One region of the Citrobacter telavivensis genome, then DNA from elsewhere that is predicted to be linked to it. Evidence: predicted binding sites of a transcription regulator. Region 1 holds the regulator's gene; each other region holds the start of a gene.
The links. The regulator CRP, encoded in region 1, controls carbon source genes, mostly activating them, when cyclic AMP is high. The targets are predictions, from matches to a motif close to ATGTGANNNNNNTCACAT.
Positions count from the first base shown of each region.

Region 2: a site for CRP is predicted at 1,254-1,271, ahead of udp (uridine phosphorylase). Genes of this name have one in related genera too.
Region 3: a site for CRP is predicted at 1,580-1,597, ahead of ACERJC_RS06585 (enolase C-terminal domain-like protein). Genes of this name have one in related genera too.
Region 4: a site for CRP is predicted at 995-1,012, ahead of hpt (hypoxanthine phosphoribosyltransferase). Genes of this name have one in related genera too.

Region 1 covers NZ_JBGUBF010000003.1:464,051-467,208, forward strand. Annotated here, with positions in the region: gene ACERJC_RS16835 (YccS/YhfK family putative transporter) at 1-1,567, opposite strand, end outside; gene crp (cAMP-activated global transcriptional regulator CRP) at 1,619-2,251, opposite strand; gene ACERJC_RS16845 (OsmC family protein) at 2,559-2,963, shown strand; gene ACERJC_RS16850 (phosphoribulokinase) at 3,038-3,158, opposite strand, start outside.
Region 2 covers NZ_JBGUBF010000010.1:17,876-21,033, forward strand. Annotated here, with positions in the region: gene rmuC (DNA recombination protein RmuC) at 1-215, opposite strand, end outside; gene udp (uridine phosphorylase) at 367-1,128, opposite strand; gene ACERJC_RS23095 (dienelactone hydrolase family protein) at 1,389-2,198, shown strand; gene metE (5-methyltetrahydropteroyltriglutamate--homocysteine S-methyltransferase) at 2,237-3,158, opposite strand, start outside.
Region 3 covers NZ_JBGUBF010000001.1:1,369,330-1,372,487, reverse strand. Annotated here, with positions in the region: gene ACERJC_RS06595 (MFS transporter) at 1-542, opposite strand, end outside; gene ACERJC_RS06590 (SDR family oxidoreductase) at 626-1,393, opposite strand; gene ACERJC_RS06585 (enolase C-terminal domain-like protein) at 1,732-2,985, shown strand.
Region 4 covers NZ_JBGUBF010000004.1:256,949-260,106, forward strand. Annotated here, with positions in the region: gene ACERJC_RS18345 (glucose/quinate/shikimate family membrane-bound PQQ-dependent dehydrogenase) at 1-934, opposite strand, end outside; gene hpt (hypoxanthine phosphoribosyltransferase) at 1,140-1,676, shown strand; gene can (carbonate dehydratase) at 1,742-2,404, opposite strand; gene ACERJC_RS18360 (ABC transporter ATP-binding protein) at 2,513-3,158, shown strand, end outside.

The DNA of each region.
Region 1 (3,158 bases):
CCTCCAGCGCGTCATGGGCGTTTTTACGCAACAGACCGCTCTGCCATTGCGGCCACAGCCAGACGGTACCCCCGAATGCAATCAGGCAGCCTATGACCGTATCGACAAATCGCGGGATAATGAACTGCTCGCCGTCCAGCGTCAGGAGTTGTAAGGTATACACCGCGGTGATGGTAAATCCTACCGTCGCCCAACCGTAGTTTTTCCGGATGGTCAGATAGCTGACCAGGGTGATTGCCAGCATCAGCGCCAGCGTATACCCCTCAGGAATATGAAAGTGCAGCGTCACGCCTGCGATAATCAGCCCCACCAGCGTTCCCGCCGAACGGTGCAGAATACGCACGCGGGTGGCACCGTAACCATTTTGCGTCACAAACAGAACGGTCATTAGGATCCAGTAAGGTTTCGGCAGATGTAACGCGGACCCCATCAGACTGGCAATGCTGAGCATTACGCTGATACGCCCGGCGTTACGCAGCGCCGGAGATTTCAACGAGAGGTAGTTTTTCAGCGCCGGCAGCAGCGGTAACCGACGCTGTTTGTCGGCCATCAGATCGCGGGCGTAGAGTGGGCGCTGAGTGCGAAGCACGCGGGCGATACGGCTGAAATGCCAGTAACAGAACTGCCCTACGGGGTTATCCGGATGCTGATTAGCAATTTTTTCCAGCGCGCCAATCTGCTTTTGCATGGTGAACCGCGTCGGCAGTCGGTGATAGAGAATGTCATCCGCCAGTACGCGCAGGCGAGCGGCGACCGTTTGCGCATTCCAGCGAATCACCTGTTCCGCATGGCTGCGTTCGACCAGCTTTTGCACTTCTTCCGGCTGATGCAGACTGACGGAGATATGCTCCTGCAGATCCAGCGCTTCCTGAAAGGCGCGCAGCATCCGCTTGTAGTCATTGTTGCGGTGCGCCGACAGCATGTGCATCTGCTGATAGCACTGGGTGATGAGGTCGACCGCTTTCTGCTGGCGCATCAGCAGTGGCGGCAGGGCTTTTTCCGGATCAGTATGCTGGGTCAGCATACTGTATTTGGCTTCGCAGTAATCCGCCAGTTCACGGTATAACAGGCTCAGCGACTCGCGAAGCGGCTGTTCGCGCCAGAGCCAAAACCAGAACCAGTTAAACAATCCGTACCATAGCGTGCCCAATGCGTAGATCAGCAGAGGCTCCCAGACCGGCATGTTCCCCGCGAGGCTCAGTGTGAAAATCGCTGCAATCAGCGAGGCTGGAAGCAGGCGGGCGTGAAGGGAGCTCAATTCCGCAGTGACGCCGAGCGTGAGCGTTAGTCCGGTCAGGATCAGGGGTAACGGTATCGCCTGCGCCAGCAGCAGTTGCATGATCAGGCTACAGCCGGCAAACAGCGACGCCCCGATAATCAGGCGTTTGAAAAAGCGTTTGTGCGGAGTATCAAGCCCGGCAATGTTGCAGCAGGCGGGAACGAGAGAGAAGAGCAGGCCAAGATGTAACTGCCCGATGAGCAGGCCGACGGCCACGGGCAAACAGAGCACCAGTGTTTGACGTAGTGCATAGTTGATTTCTGGGTGATAAATCAGTCTGCGCCACATTGGCAAAACAAAAATGACGCGCTATCGGGTAGCGCGTCATTTTCGATGAGATTAACGAGTGCCGTAAACGACGATCGTTTTACCGTGAGCGGAGATCAGGTTCTGATCTTCCAGCATCTTCAGAATACGACCAACGGTTTCGCGAGAGCAGCCAACGATCTGGCCAATCTCCTGGCGAGTGATTTTGATCTGCATACCGTCCGGGTGAGTCATCGCATCAGGCTGTTTCGCCAGATTCAGCAGCGTCTGGGCGATACGACCGGTCACATCGAGGAAGGCCAGGTTACCGACTTTCTCCGAAGTAACTTGCAGGCGGCGAGCCATTTGGGAAGACAGGCGCATCAGAATATCTGGGTTCACCTGGATCAACTGGCGGAATTTCTTGTAGGAAATTTCAGCCACTTCACACGCTGTTTTCGCTCGAACCCATGCGCTACGTTCCTGGCCTTCTTCAAACAGGCCCAGTTCGCCAATGAAATCACCCTGATTCAGATAAGAAAGGATCATTTCTTTCCCTTCCTCATCTTTAATCAACACTGCCACTGAGCCTTTAACGATGTAGTACAACGTTTCTGCTTTTTCACCCTGGTGAATCAGCGTGCTCTTGGACGGGTACTTATGAATGTGGCAATGAGACAAGAACCATTCAAGTGTCGGGTCTGTTTGCGGTTTGCCAAGCACCATGCGCGATTATCCTCTGTTATAAGCTGTCTCCAGAGCCAAAAAAATCCGCTGTCTCTGGGGTTGCAAAAATGTGCTTCCCTCGTCCTGGGAAGAGGCCGTCAAAAACGAACTGCAGCCTTTAATGTGAAGTCCTCTGCATACATGCAGTACATCAATGTATTACTGTAGCATCCTGACTGTTTTAGCATAGCTTTAGCCGTGTGTCTCCTGGTGTCTCGCTTCAGCATGACGGAGGTCGCCTTCCGTTGCGAGAATTGTTATGTACGCGTAATCTGTCAGGAAAATTGACGCACTGGAGTTAAAAAATATGCAAGCGCGTGTTAAATGGGTTGAAGGGTTAACCTTCCTGGGTGAGTCGGCTTCCGGTCACCAGATTTTGATGGACGGTAACTCCGGTGATAAAGCGCCGAGCCCGATGGAAATGGTGTTGATGGCGGCAGGGGGGTGCAGCGCGATTGACGTGGTTTCTATCCTGCAAAAAGGTCGTCAGGATGTGACGAACTGCGAAGTGAAACTGACGTCAGAACGTCGCGAAGAGGCACCCCGCCTGTTCACCCACATCAATCTGCATTTTATTGTCACGGGTCACGACCTGAAGGATGCCGCCGTTTCGCGTGCGGTCGATCTGTCGGCAGAGAAGTATTGCTCCGTGGCGTTGATGCTGGAAAAAGCGGTCAATATTACCCATTCGTATGAAGTGATTGCTGCCTGATGGCACTGCACTTATCAGGCCTACGACAGGAGTAGGCCGGATAACGCAACGCCGCCATCCGGCAAAATCTTACCTTACTCGATTTTTTTCCCTTCCATCAGTCGCTGTACCAACGGCAACATAATCAGCTCCATGGCCAGCCCCATTTTGCCGCCAGGCACTACCAATGTATTGATGTGAGAAATGAATGAACCT
Region 2 (3,158 bases), on a different contig from region 1:
AGGCTACGTAATTCGTTATTGAGCAACTCGCACTCATCGCGCCAGTGTTCGCTTTGGGCTATTTGTTGTTTTGCTGCGCTTAATGCCGCAACCATCTCTTCACGTTCAGCGAATTGCTCGGCTTTCTGTTGGGCATGCTGATAGCTGGCCAGCAGCCAGCCAAGCGCAATACCCACCAGCGCAATAACCGCATAAATGATGATTGAGATATCCAAAATGCCTCCTGACGCCATACATCACCCGCACAAAATAGAATTGTGCTGTATAAACGTCCAGTTTTAAAGAACTTTCCTGCGAGGCGCTACGCAAATAATCGCGTAAAAGCAAAAGGCCGAACGCGTCGGCCTTTTATGGAAGGGAAGAGGATTAGATCAGACGACGCGCCGCTTCCACCACGATTTTCACCGCATGGCTTTCGGTCTGTTTCATCGTCTCAGCATTCGGGATCTCCTGCTGAGTACGGTTAACGATCACGCCCGCAACCATCCCGGCGCGCAGGCCCTGGCTTGCGCACATGGTCAGCAGCGTGGCGGACTCCATTTCGTAGTTCATTACGCCCATTGACTGCCACTCTTCCATAGAACCTTTGAAACGACGCACCACACGACCGGAGAAGGTGTCGTAGCGTTCCTGGCCTGGGTAGAAGGTGTCTGAAGAAGCGGTCACGCCCACATGAGTGGTGGCACCGATGGATTTTGCCGCTTCAACCAGCGCGGTGGTGCATTCAAAGTCAGCGACTGCCGGGTACTCCATCGGCGCAAAATGCAGGCTCGCGCCATCCAGACGAACGGACGCCGTGGTGACCAGCACATCGCCGACATTAATATGCGGCTGAATGGCGCCGGTGGTGCCAATTCGCAGGAAGGTACGAATGCCCAACTGAGCCAGTTCTTCCACCGCAATAGAGGTAGACGGGCCGCCGATACCGGTCGAGCAGACAATGACGGCTTTACCGTCCAGTTCTGCACGCCAGGTGGTGAATTCACGGTGAGATGCCAGCTTAACCGGCTTCTCCATCAGCGCGGCGATCTTTTCCACACGTTCCGGATCGCCAGGGACGATAGCCAGCGTAGCCCCTTGTAAATCGTTCTTGGTGAGGCCGAGATGAAAAACGTCAGACCTGGACATATAAAACTCCTCTGTGATTCGGTTTTTGTCAGAAGAAGCAAAAAGACACTTTACCGAAGGACTTAAGATATTTTCGTGACCCTCATCACCATGAAACAAATCAGTTGCATAAACTTACCGATAAATAGTGATTCAAATCACATTAACGGCCCGATTTTTTCTTTCTCCGCACAAAAAGCGAGCCGTTTGAGGCAGTGTGAATGGTTAAAGGCTGTCTATAGTTAATAGTGCGCTATTTTTCTAAGGGTACGGAGAATACCATGACATCAACACAACAAACCGGTTTTGCACCTGCAGCATCCCCGATTGCCTCTACCTCAGTTCATACCCCGGACGACACTATTGTCGCGGGCATTACGTCGATCCCTTCCCAGGGTGACGACATGCCGGCGTATCACGCGCGCCCGAAAAAGAGCGATGGCCCTCTGCCTGTGGTCATTGTAGTGCAGGAAATCTTTGGCGTGCATGAACATATCCGCGACGTCTGCCGTCGCCTGGCGCTGGACGGGTATCTGGCTATCGCGCCAGAACTCTATTTCCGCGAGGGCGATCCGAATGATTTCGCCGATATTCCCACCCTGCTCAGCGGTCTGGTGGCGAAAGTGCCGGATTCTCAGGTACTGGCCGATCTGGATCACGTTGCCAGTTGGGCGTCCCGTAACGGTGGGGATGTTCATCGCCTGATGATCACCGGCTTTTGTTGGGGCGGACGTATTGCCTGGCTGTACGCGGCGCATAACCCGCAGTTGAAAGCCGCAGTGGCCTGGTATGGAAAGCTGGTGGGTGATAAGTCGTTGAATTCGCCGAAGCATCCTGTCGATGTGGCGACCGATCTGAACGCCCCGGTGCTGGGTCTGTACGGCGGTCAGGATAACAGTATTTCGCAGGAAAGCGTGGAGACCATGCGCCAGGCGCTACGCGCCGCTAACGCCAACACGGAGATTATCGTCTATCCCGATGCCGGTCATGCCTTCAATGCCGACTATCGCTCGAGCTATCACGAAGAATCCGCCAAAGACGGCTGGCAAAGAATGCTGGCATGGTTTGCGCAGTACGGAAGTAAGAAATAAGTTCTGGCCCGGAAACAACCGGGCCAGATTTTTCAGGATCACGCCTGACGCAGATTCTGTGCTGCCTGGACCATGTTTGCCAGCGCGGCGCGGGTTTCTGCCCAACCGCGGGTTTTCAGGCCGCAGTCCGGGTTCACCCACAGGCGTTCAGCCGGGATACGCTGCGCCGCTTTTTGCAACAGCGCCTCAATCCACTCTACGCTCGGGACGTTCGGTGAGTGAATGTCATACACGCCCGGTCCAATTTCGTTTGGATAGTCGAACTCTTCAAATGACTCCAGCAACTCCATGTCGGAACGTGAGGTCTCAATGGTTATCACGTCGGCATCCAGCGCGGCGATAGAATCCATGATGTCGTTAAACTCGCAGTAACACATGTGGGTGTGGATCTGGGTATCATCCTTCGCCACCGCTGCATTGATACGAAATGCCTCCACGCCCCACGCCAGATAGGCGGCCCAGTCGCTACGGCGCAGCGGAAGCCCTTCACGTAGTGCGGGTTCATCAATCTGGATGATGCCAATGCCTGCCGCTTCAAGATCTGCCACCTCGTCACGTAGCGCCAGCGCGATCTGTTTGGCAATCGTTTCACGGCTGACATCTTCACGCGGGAACGACCAGCAAAGAATCGTCACCGGGCCGGTCAGCATCCCTTTCACCGGTTTGTCGGTCAGAGACTGGGCGTATTTCGCCCACTCGACGGTAATCGCTTCCGGACGACTAACGTCACCGATCACCACCGGCGGTTTAACACAGCGGGAACCGTAGCTCTGCACCCAACCGTTCTGGGTGAAGACGAAACCGTCCAGATGTTCACCAAAATATTCGACCATGTCATTACGCTCGGCTTCACCGTGAACCAGCACGTCCAGCCCCAGTCGCTCCTGCTCAACAATCGCCTGCTTGATATGCTCCGCGATGCCGGTGCGGTAGTGGTTGGCATCGAGATTGCCCTTTTTG
Region 3 (3,158 bases), on a different contig from region 1:
GCGCCGCCAGACAGGTAGAAAGACATCTCCCAACCGTAATTGGCCACAATAAAGGAGAGTGCCGGCGTCAGTAAGGCCAGCCCGATATATTGTGCGCTGGAGTAAATCGCGGTGGCGCGTGCGCGTTCATGATCCGGGAACCAGGTGGCGATTATTTTCGTATTGGATGGGAAAGACGGCGCTTCAGCAACACCGATTAATGCGCGACAGGCCAGCAACATCGCAAATGACGCCGTCGCCGTTGCGAATAAATGATGCGAAGCAAATCCCATCATAAAGGTAAAAATACTCCACAGAATAATCGCGCCACCGTAAAGAATACGTGAACCGATGCGATCAAGGACATAGCCGACAGGAATTTGACTGGCAGCATAGGCCCAGGTAAACATGGAGAAAAGCAAGCCCAATTGGGTGGGTGTCAGACTGAAGTCATTCTGGATATTCGTTCCCGCAACGGCAAGATTGGCGCGATCCATATAATTAATTGCAGTCACAATAAACAGCAATGTGAGAATAAAGAGTCGTGATCTTGAAGCCTTCATAATAATACCTGTGTTATATCGGCATGCTGAGTAATAAACACATGCCGTGAATTTTAAAGGCGAGTCATTAGCGTACTTACGGCTTACAGTACGGCGAGCCAGCCACCATCAACATAAATAATTTGCCCGTTGATGTAATCAGATGCTTTAGAGGATAAGAAGACAGCGGTACCGATTAACTCTTCCGGACGGCCCCAACGCTGAGAGGGGTTACTGCTTTTCACCCAACTGTCGAACTGCTTGTCCTCGATAAGCGCCGTATTCATGTCTGTCAGAATGTAACCCGGCCCAATGGCATTGGTCTGGATATTAAACTGCGCCCATTCGGCTGCCATCGAGCAGGTGAGCATTTTGATCCCCCCTTTCGCCGCGGTGTACGGGGCAACGGTCGGACGGGCCGCCTGACTGGTGAGGGAACCGATATTAATAATTTTGCCGCCACTGTTACGCGCAATCATCCGTTTCGCCGCCGCGCGGGAGACCAGAAACGCGCTGGTCAGGTTGGTATCGATAACCTTCTGCCAGTTTTCCAGCTCCAGTTCGACCATCGGTTTACGGTACTGGATGCCAGCGTTATTGATCAGGATATCGACATCGATTCCCTGTGCATCCAGTTTGCTGAAGGCAGCTTCAATCGCCTGTTCATCGGTAACGTCAAACGCCACCCCGTGCGCGTCGTAGCCTTTGCTTGCCAGTGAATCCACCGACTCTGCCAGCAGTGCATCGCGAATATCATTCAGAATGACCCGGGCACCCGCAGCGGCAAGCCCCTCCGCGTAGGCAAACCCCAGCCCACGCGCAGATCCTGTTACCAGTGCCGTTTTCCCCGTTAAGTCAAATAAAGCGCTCATGTTGTTTTTCTCCCTCGATTAACTTGTATGACGACTGTCTTATTTAAGGTTGAATTTTCACTTGGATAAAATCAACAACCCGCCCATGAATTTGCAACAAAGATCACAAACAGTTGAGATTCACATCACTTCAAATCATTGTATATCATGCAGTTAAATGAAATTAAAAATTCAGAGTCACAGGCAATTTGATCATCATCACAGAATGGCACTTTCAATATCGCGCGCTAAAGGAAGCGTGATATAACAACATCAAGTTGTAGGACAACTTACAAATAAGGGTCATGTTATTTTTAACAGTATGACATGCCGTAAATACGCTGAGTTGAGGAGTGAAAGTGAGTAACCTGAAAATTACCAATGTAAAAACGATTCTAACGGCGCCCGGCGGAATTGACCTGGCGGTCGTTAAGATTGAGACCAACGAGCCGGGACTGTATGGTCTGGGATGCGCAACATTTACCCAACGTATCTTCGCGGTAAAAAGCGCGATCGATGAGTACATGGCCCCTTTTCTGATGGGTAAAGATCCGACGCGTATTGAAGATATCTGGCAGTCGGGTGCGGTGAGCGGTTACTGGCGCAATGGACCTGTCATGAACAATGCGTTGTCCGGTGTGGACATGGCGCTGTGGGATATCAAGGGTAAACTGGCGGGCATGCCGGTTTACGACCTGCTGGGTGGCAAATGTCGCGATGGGATCCCCCTGTACTGCCACACCGATGGTGGCGATGAAGTCGAAGTGGAAGATAACATCCGCGCCAGAATGGAAGAAGGCTACCAGTATGTTCGCTGTCAGATGGGCATGTACGGCGGCGCAGGGACCGACGACCTCAAACTGATCGCCACACAACTGGCGCGTGCGAAGAACATTCAGCCGAAGCGTTCACCGCGTAGTAAAACGGCCGGTATCTACTTTGATCCGGACGCCTATGCAAAAAGCGTTCCGCGTCTGTTCGAGCATTTGCGTAACAAACTCGGCTTTGGTATCGAATTTATCCATGATGTGCATGAGCGCGTGACGCCGGTGACGGCGATTAATCTGGCAAAGACGCTCGAACAGTATCAGCTATTTTATCTTGAAGATCCGGTCGCGCCGGAAAATATCGACTGGCTTAAAATGCTGCGCCAGCAGTCTTCAACACCGATTTCTATGGGTGAGCTGTTTGTGAATGTGAATGAGTGGAAGCCGCTCATCGATAACAAACTGATCGACTATATTCGCTGCCACGTGAGCACCATCGGCGGGATTACGCCAGCGAAGAAACTCGCCGTCTACAGCGAACTGAACGGCGTACGTACTGCATGGCACGGGCCAGGAGACATCTCCCCGGTCGGGGTCAGCGCTAATATGCATCTTGATTTGAGCTCGCCGAACTTTGGCATTCAGGAGTACACGCCAATGAACGACGCGCTGCGCGATGTCTTCCCTGGCTGCCCGGAGATAGACCAGGGTTATGCGTACCTGAACGATAAGCCGGGGCTGGGTATCGATATCGATGAAGCCAAAGCAGCAAAATATCCGTGCGAGGGAGGGATCCCGTCCTGGACAATGGCACGTACGCCTGACGGTACGGCCTCAAGACCGTAAATCCGTAAATAATGATGACCCGGTTGATGATTGCCGGGTCGTTTTAACTGTCTTTCAACCTCTGCTCATCGCATGACATCTACTCTCCCTTCTTCAATGTATAGCGTTTAGATATACATTTGCTACGGTCTCTGGCCCATACCGCCGCAATGCCCCCGAATCAGTTCCCGTAG
Region 4 (3,158 bases), on a different contig from region 1:
TTTCGCACAGCTTGCCGGTTTCCGCATTCACCGCAAACAGACGACCATCGTTCACCGGCAGGATGATGCGGCGCGGACAGTCGGCAATGACTTCTGGTGAGGCATTATCGGCTTTCGCTTCATGATACGACACGCCACGGCAGGTAACGTGCTGGAAGCTGGTGTTGGTATTCAGTTGCGGATCGAAATGCCACTTCTCTTTCCCGGTGGCCGCATCAAGCGCGAACAGACGCTGGTGGGCGGTACAGAGATACAGCGTATCGCCGACTTTAATCGGCGTGACTTCATTGGTTATCTCACCAGGATCGTTAGGCTGCTTCAGGTCACCGGTGCGGAACACCCACGCCTCTTTCAGGTTGTGGACATTGTCGGCGTTGATCTGCTTGAGCGGCGAGAAGCGTTGACCTTCCTGATTACGACCATACGCCGGCCAGTCGTTGTCGGAGATAGTGGAGATAGCGTCGGCCGGAGTGGTGTCTGCGCTCAGGGTGCCGTTGATTTCCTGTGGGTCATGGAAGCCTGCCCAGGTCAGGATCCCTCCGCTAATCAGCAGGGCCACCACCAGTGCCGCTACGGCACCACGGGAAGGAACAATCAGGCGATGCCAGACAAACGGTAAAATCAGCCAGATGCCGAAGAAGACCAGGATGTCACTGCGCGGCGTGAGTGCCCAAAAGTCGAAGCCGACTTCCCAGACGCCCCAGAGCAGGGTTGCGAGGAGCAGGGCGGCGTAGAGCCACAGTGCGGAACGCTGACTGCGCCAGAGCATAACGGCGACACCCAGCATGACAAGACCGGCGATCGGATAGTACCAGGAGCCGCCAATGGCGACCAGCCAGCCTCCGCCGATCAGGAGATACAACCCGCTAAGCGCTGCAAAGAGGGCCGTTAACACCACGAGGAGTCGCGGTGAACGTGCGTTGTTATCTGCCATAAAAATACACCATCTCAATTTGTTAATTTTTTAGTAGCAATTAATTATAGGATTTAACAAGTGTGATCGTCATCACAAAATGAGCTTTATTAAGAGATGCCGCGAATAAATACTTTTACTGGTATACTGCATGCCTTGCACTTCGATGCTGTTCCGGTAGAAGCAGGCATTGAGTGATTTGTTTTTAAATCATATGGTTAGAGTTATGAAACATACTGTAGAAGTAATGATCCCCGAAGCGGAGATCAAAGCGCGGATTGCCGAACTGGGTCGTCAGATTACTGAACGTTACAAAGACAGCGGCAGTGACATGGTGCTGGTTGGTCTGCTGCGTGGCTCATTTATGTTTATGGCGGATCTGTGCCGTGAAGTGCAGGTATCTCATGAAGTCGATTTTATGACCGCCTCCAGCTACGGTAGCGGCATGTCCACCACCCGAGACGTCAAGATCCTCAAAGATCTCGATGAAGACATTCGCGGCAAAGACGTGCTGATTGTGGAAGACATTATCGACTCCGGCAACACGCTGTCGAAAGTGCGTGAAATTCTGAGCCTGCGTGAACCGAAATCTCTGGCGATTTGCACCCTGCTGGATAAACCCTCTCGCCGTGAAGTTAACGTCCCGGTCGAGTTCATCGGTTTCTCCATCCCGGATGAGTTCGTGGTGGGCTACGGTATTGACTACGCTCAGCGCTATCGCCATCTGCCGTATGTCGGCAAAGTGGTGCTGCTGGACGAGTAAGCGTAAAAAAGCCGGGAAAATCCCGGCATTGACTGGATACGTCCCCGGTGCATGACCGGGGATTTTTATTTGTGGTTGACGTGTTTCTGGCTGAGGTTAGAAACGCCCTGGCGATAGCGCTGCTCCAGGGTGGCGCGACTGGTCGCGGTTACTTCCAGATCGCGCAGCAGACCATCGTGAATACCGTATGCCCAGCCGTGGATGGTCACTTTCTGACCCCGTTTCCAGGCTGACTGCATGATGGTGGAGTGGCCCAGGTTGTACACCTGTTCCATCACGTTCAGCTCACACAGCGTATCCATACGACGCTCTTGCGGCATATCGCCAAGCAATGAGCTATGTTTGAACCAGATATCACGGATATGCAGCAGCCAGTTGTCGATGAGGCCCAGTTCCGGGTTATCGACCGCCGCCTGTACGCCGCCACACCCGTAGTGACCACAGATAATAATGTGTTCAACTTCGAGGACATCAACGGCATACTGAACAACGGAGAGGCAGTTGAGGTCTGTGTGGATGACCAGGTTGGCCACATTACGGTGGACAAATAATTCGCCCGGTTCAAGACCGGTTAAACGTTCTGCGGGAACGCGACTGTCGGAACATCCAATCCATAGAAAGCGTGGTTTCTGCGCTTGCGCCAGTTTCTCAAAAAATCCGGAATCCTCTTCCACCAGCATTTTTGACCATAGTGCATTGTTGCTGATGAGTGTATCTATGTCTTTCATGGAGGTTAACGACCTGTAACCAAATAAGTGCGTTGGGCTAATATAGGGCAACTCCGGGATTATTTAAACCACATATAAAGTGTAAGAACGTAAGGTAAGTAAAAATTTATGACCATTGCACTGGAACTTCAACAACTTAAAAAAACTTATCCTGGCGGCGTTCAGGCGTTGCGCGGGATAGATTTACAGGTCGAGGCGGGTGATTTTTACGCGCTTCTGGGACCGAACGGGGCAGGAAAGTCGACCACTATCGGTATCATCAGCTCGCTGGTGAACAAATCTTCCGGGCGCGTCAGCGTCTTTGGCTACGATCTCGAAAAAGATGTCGTTAACGCCAAACGTCAGTTGGGACTGGTGCCGCAGGAATTTAACTTCAACCCGTTTGAGACCGTGCAGCAGATCGTGGTCAATCAGGCGGGCTACTACGGCGTGGAGCGAAAAGAAGCGATCGAGCGCAGCGAAAAGTATTTAAAACAGCTCGATCTGTGGGAAAAACGCAACGAACGTGCACGGATGTTATCCGGTGGGATGAAGCGACGTCTGATGATTGCTCGTGCGCTGATGCACGAGCCGAAGCTGCTGATTCTCGATGAACCGACAGCAGGTGTTGATATCGAACTTCGCCGCTCAATGTGGGGCTTTTTGAAGGATTTAAACGACAAAGGCACCACGATCATTCTGACGACTCACTACCTGGAAGAGGCGGAAATGCTCTGCCGCAACATCGGGATTATTCAGCACGGCGAGCTGGTCG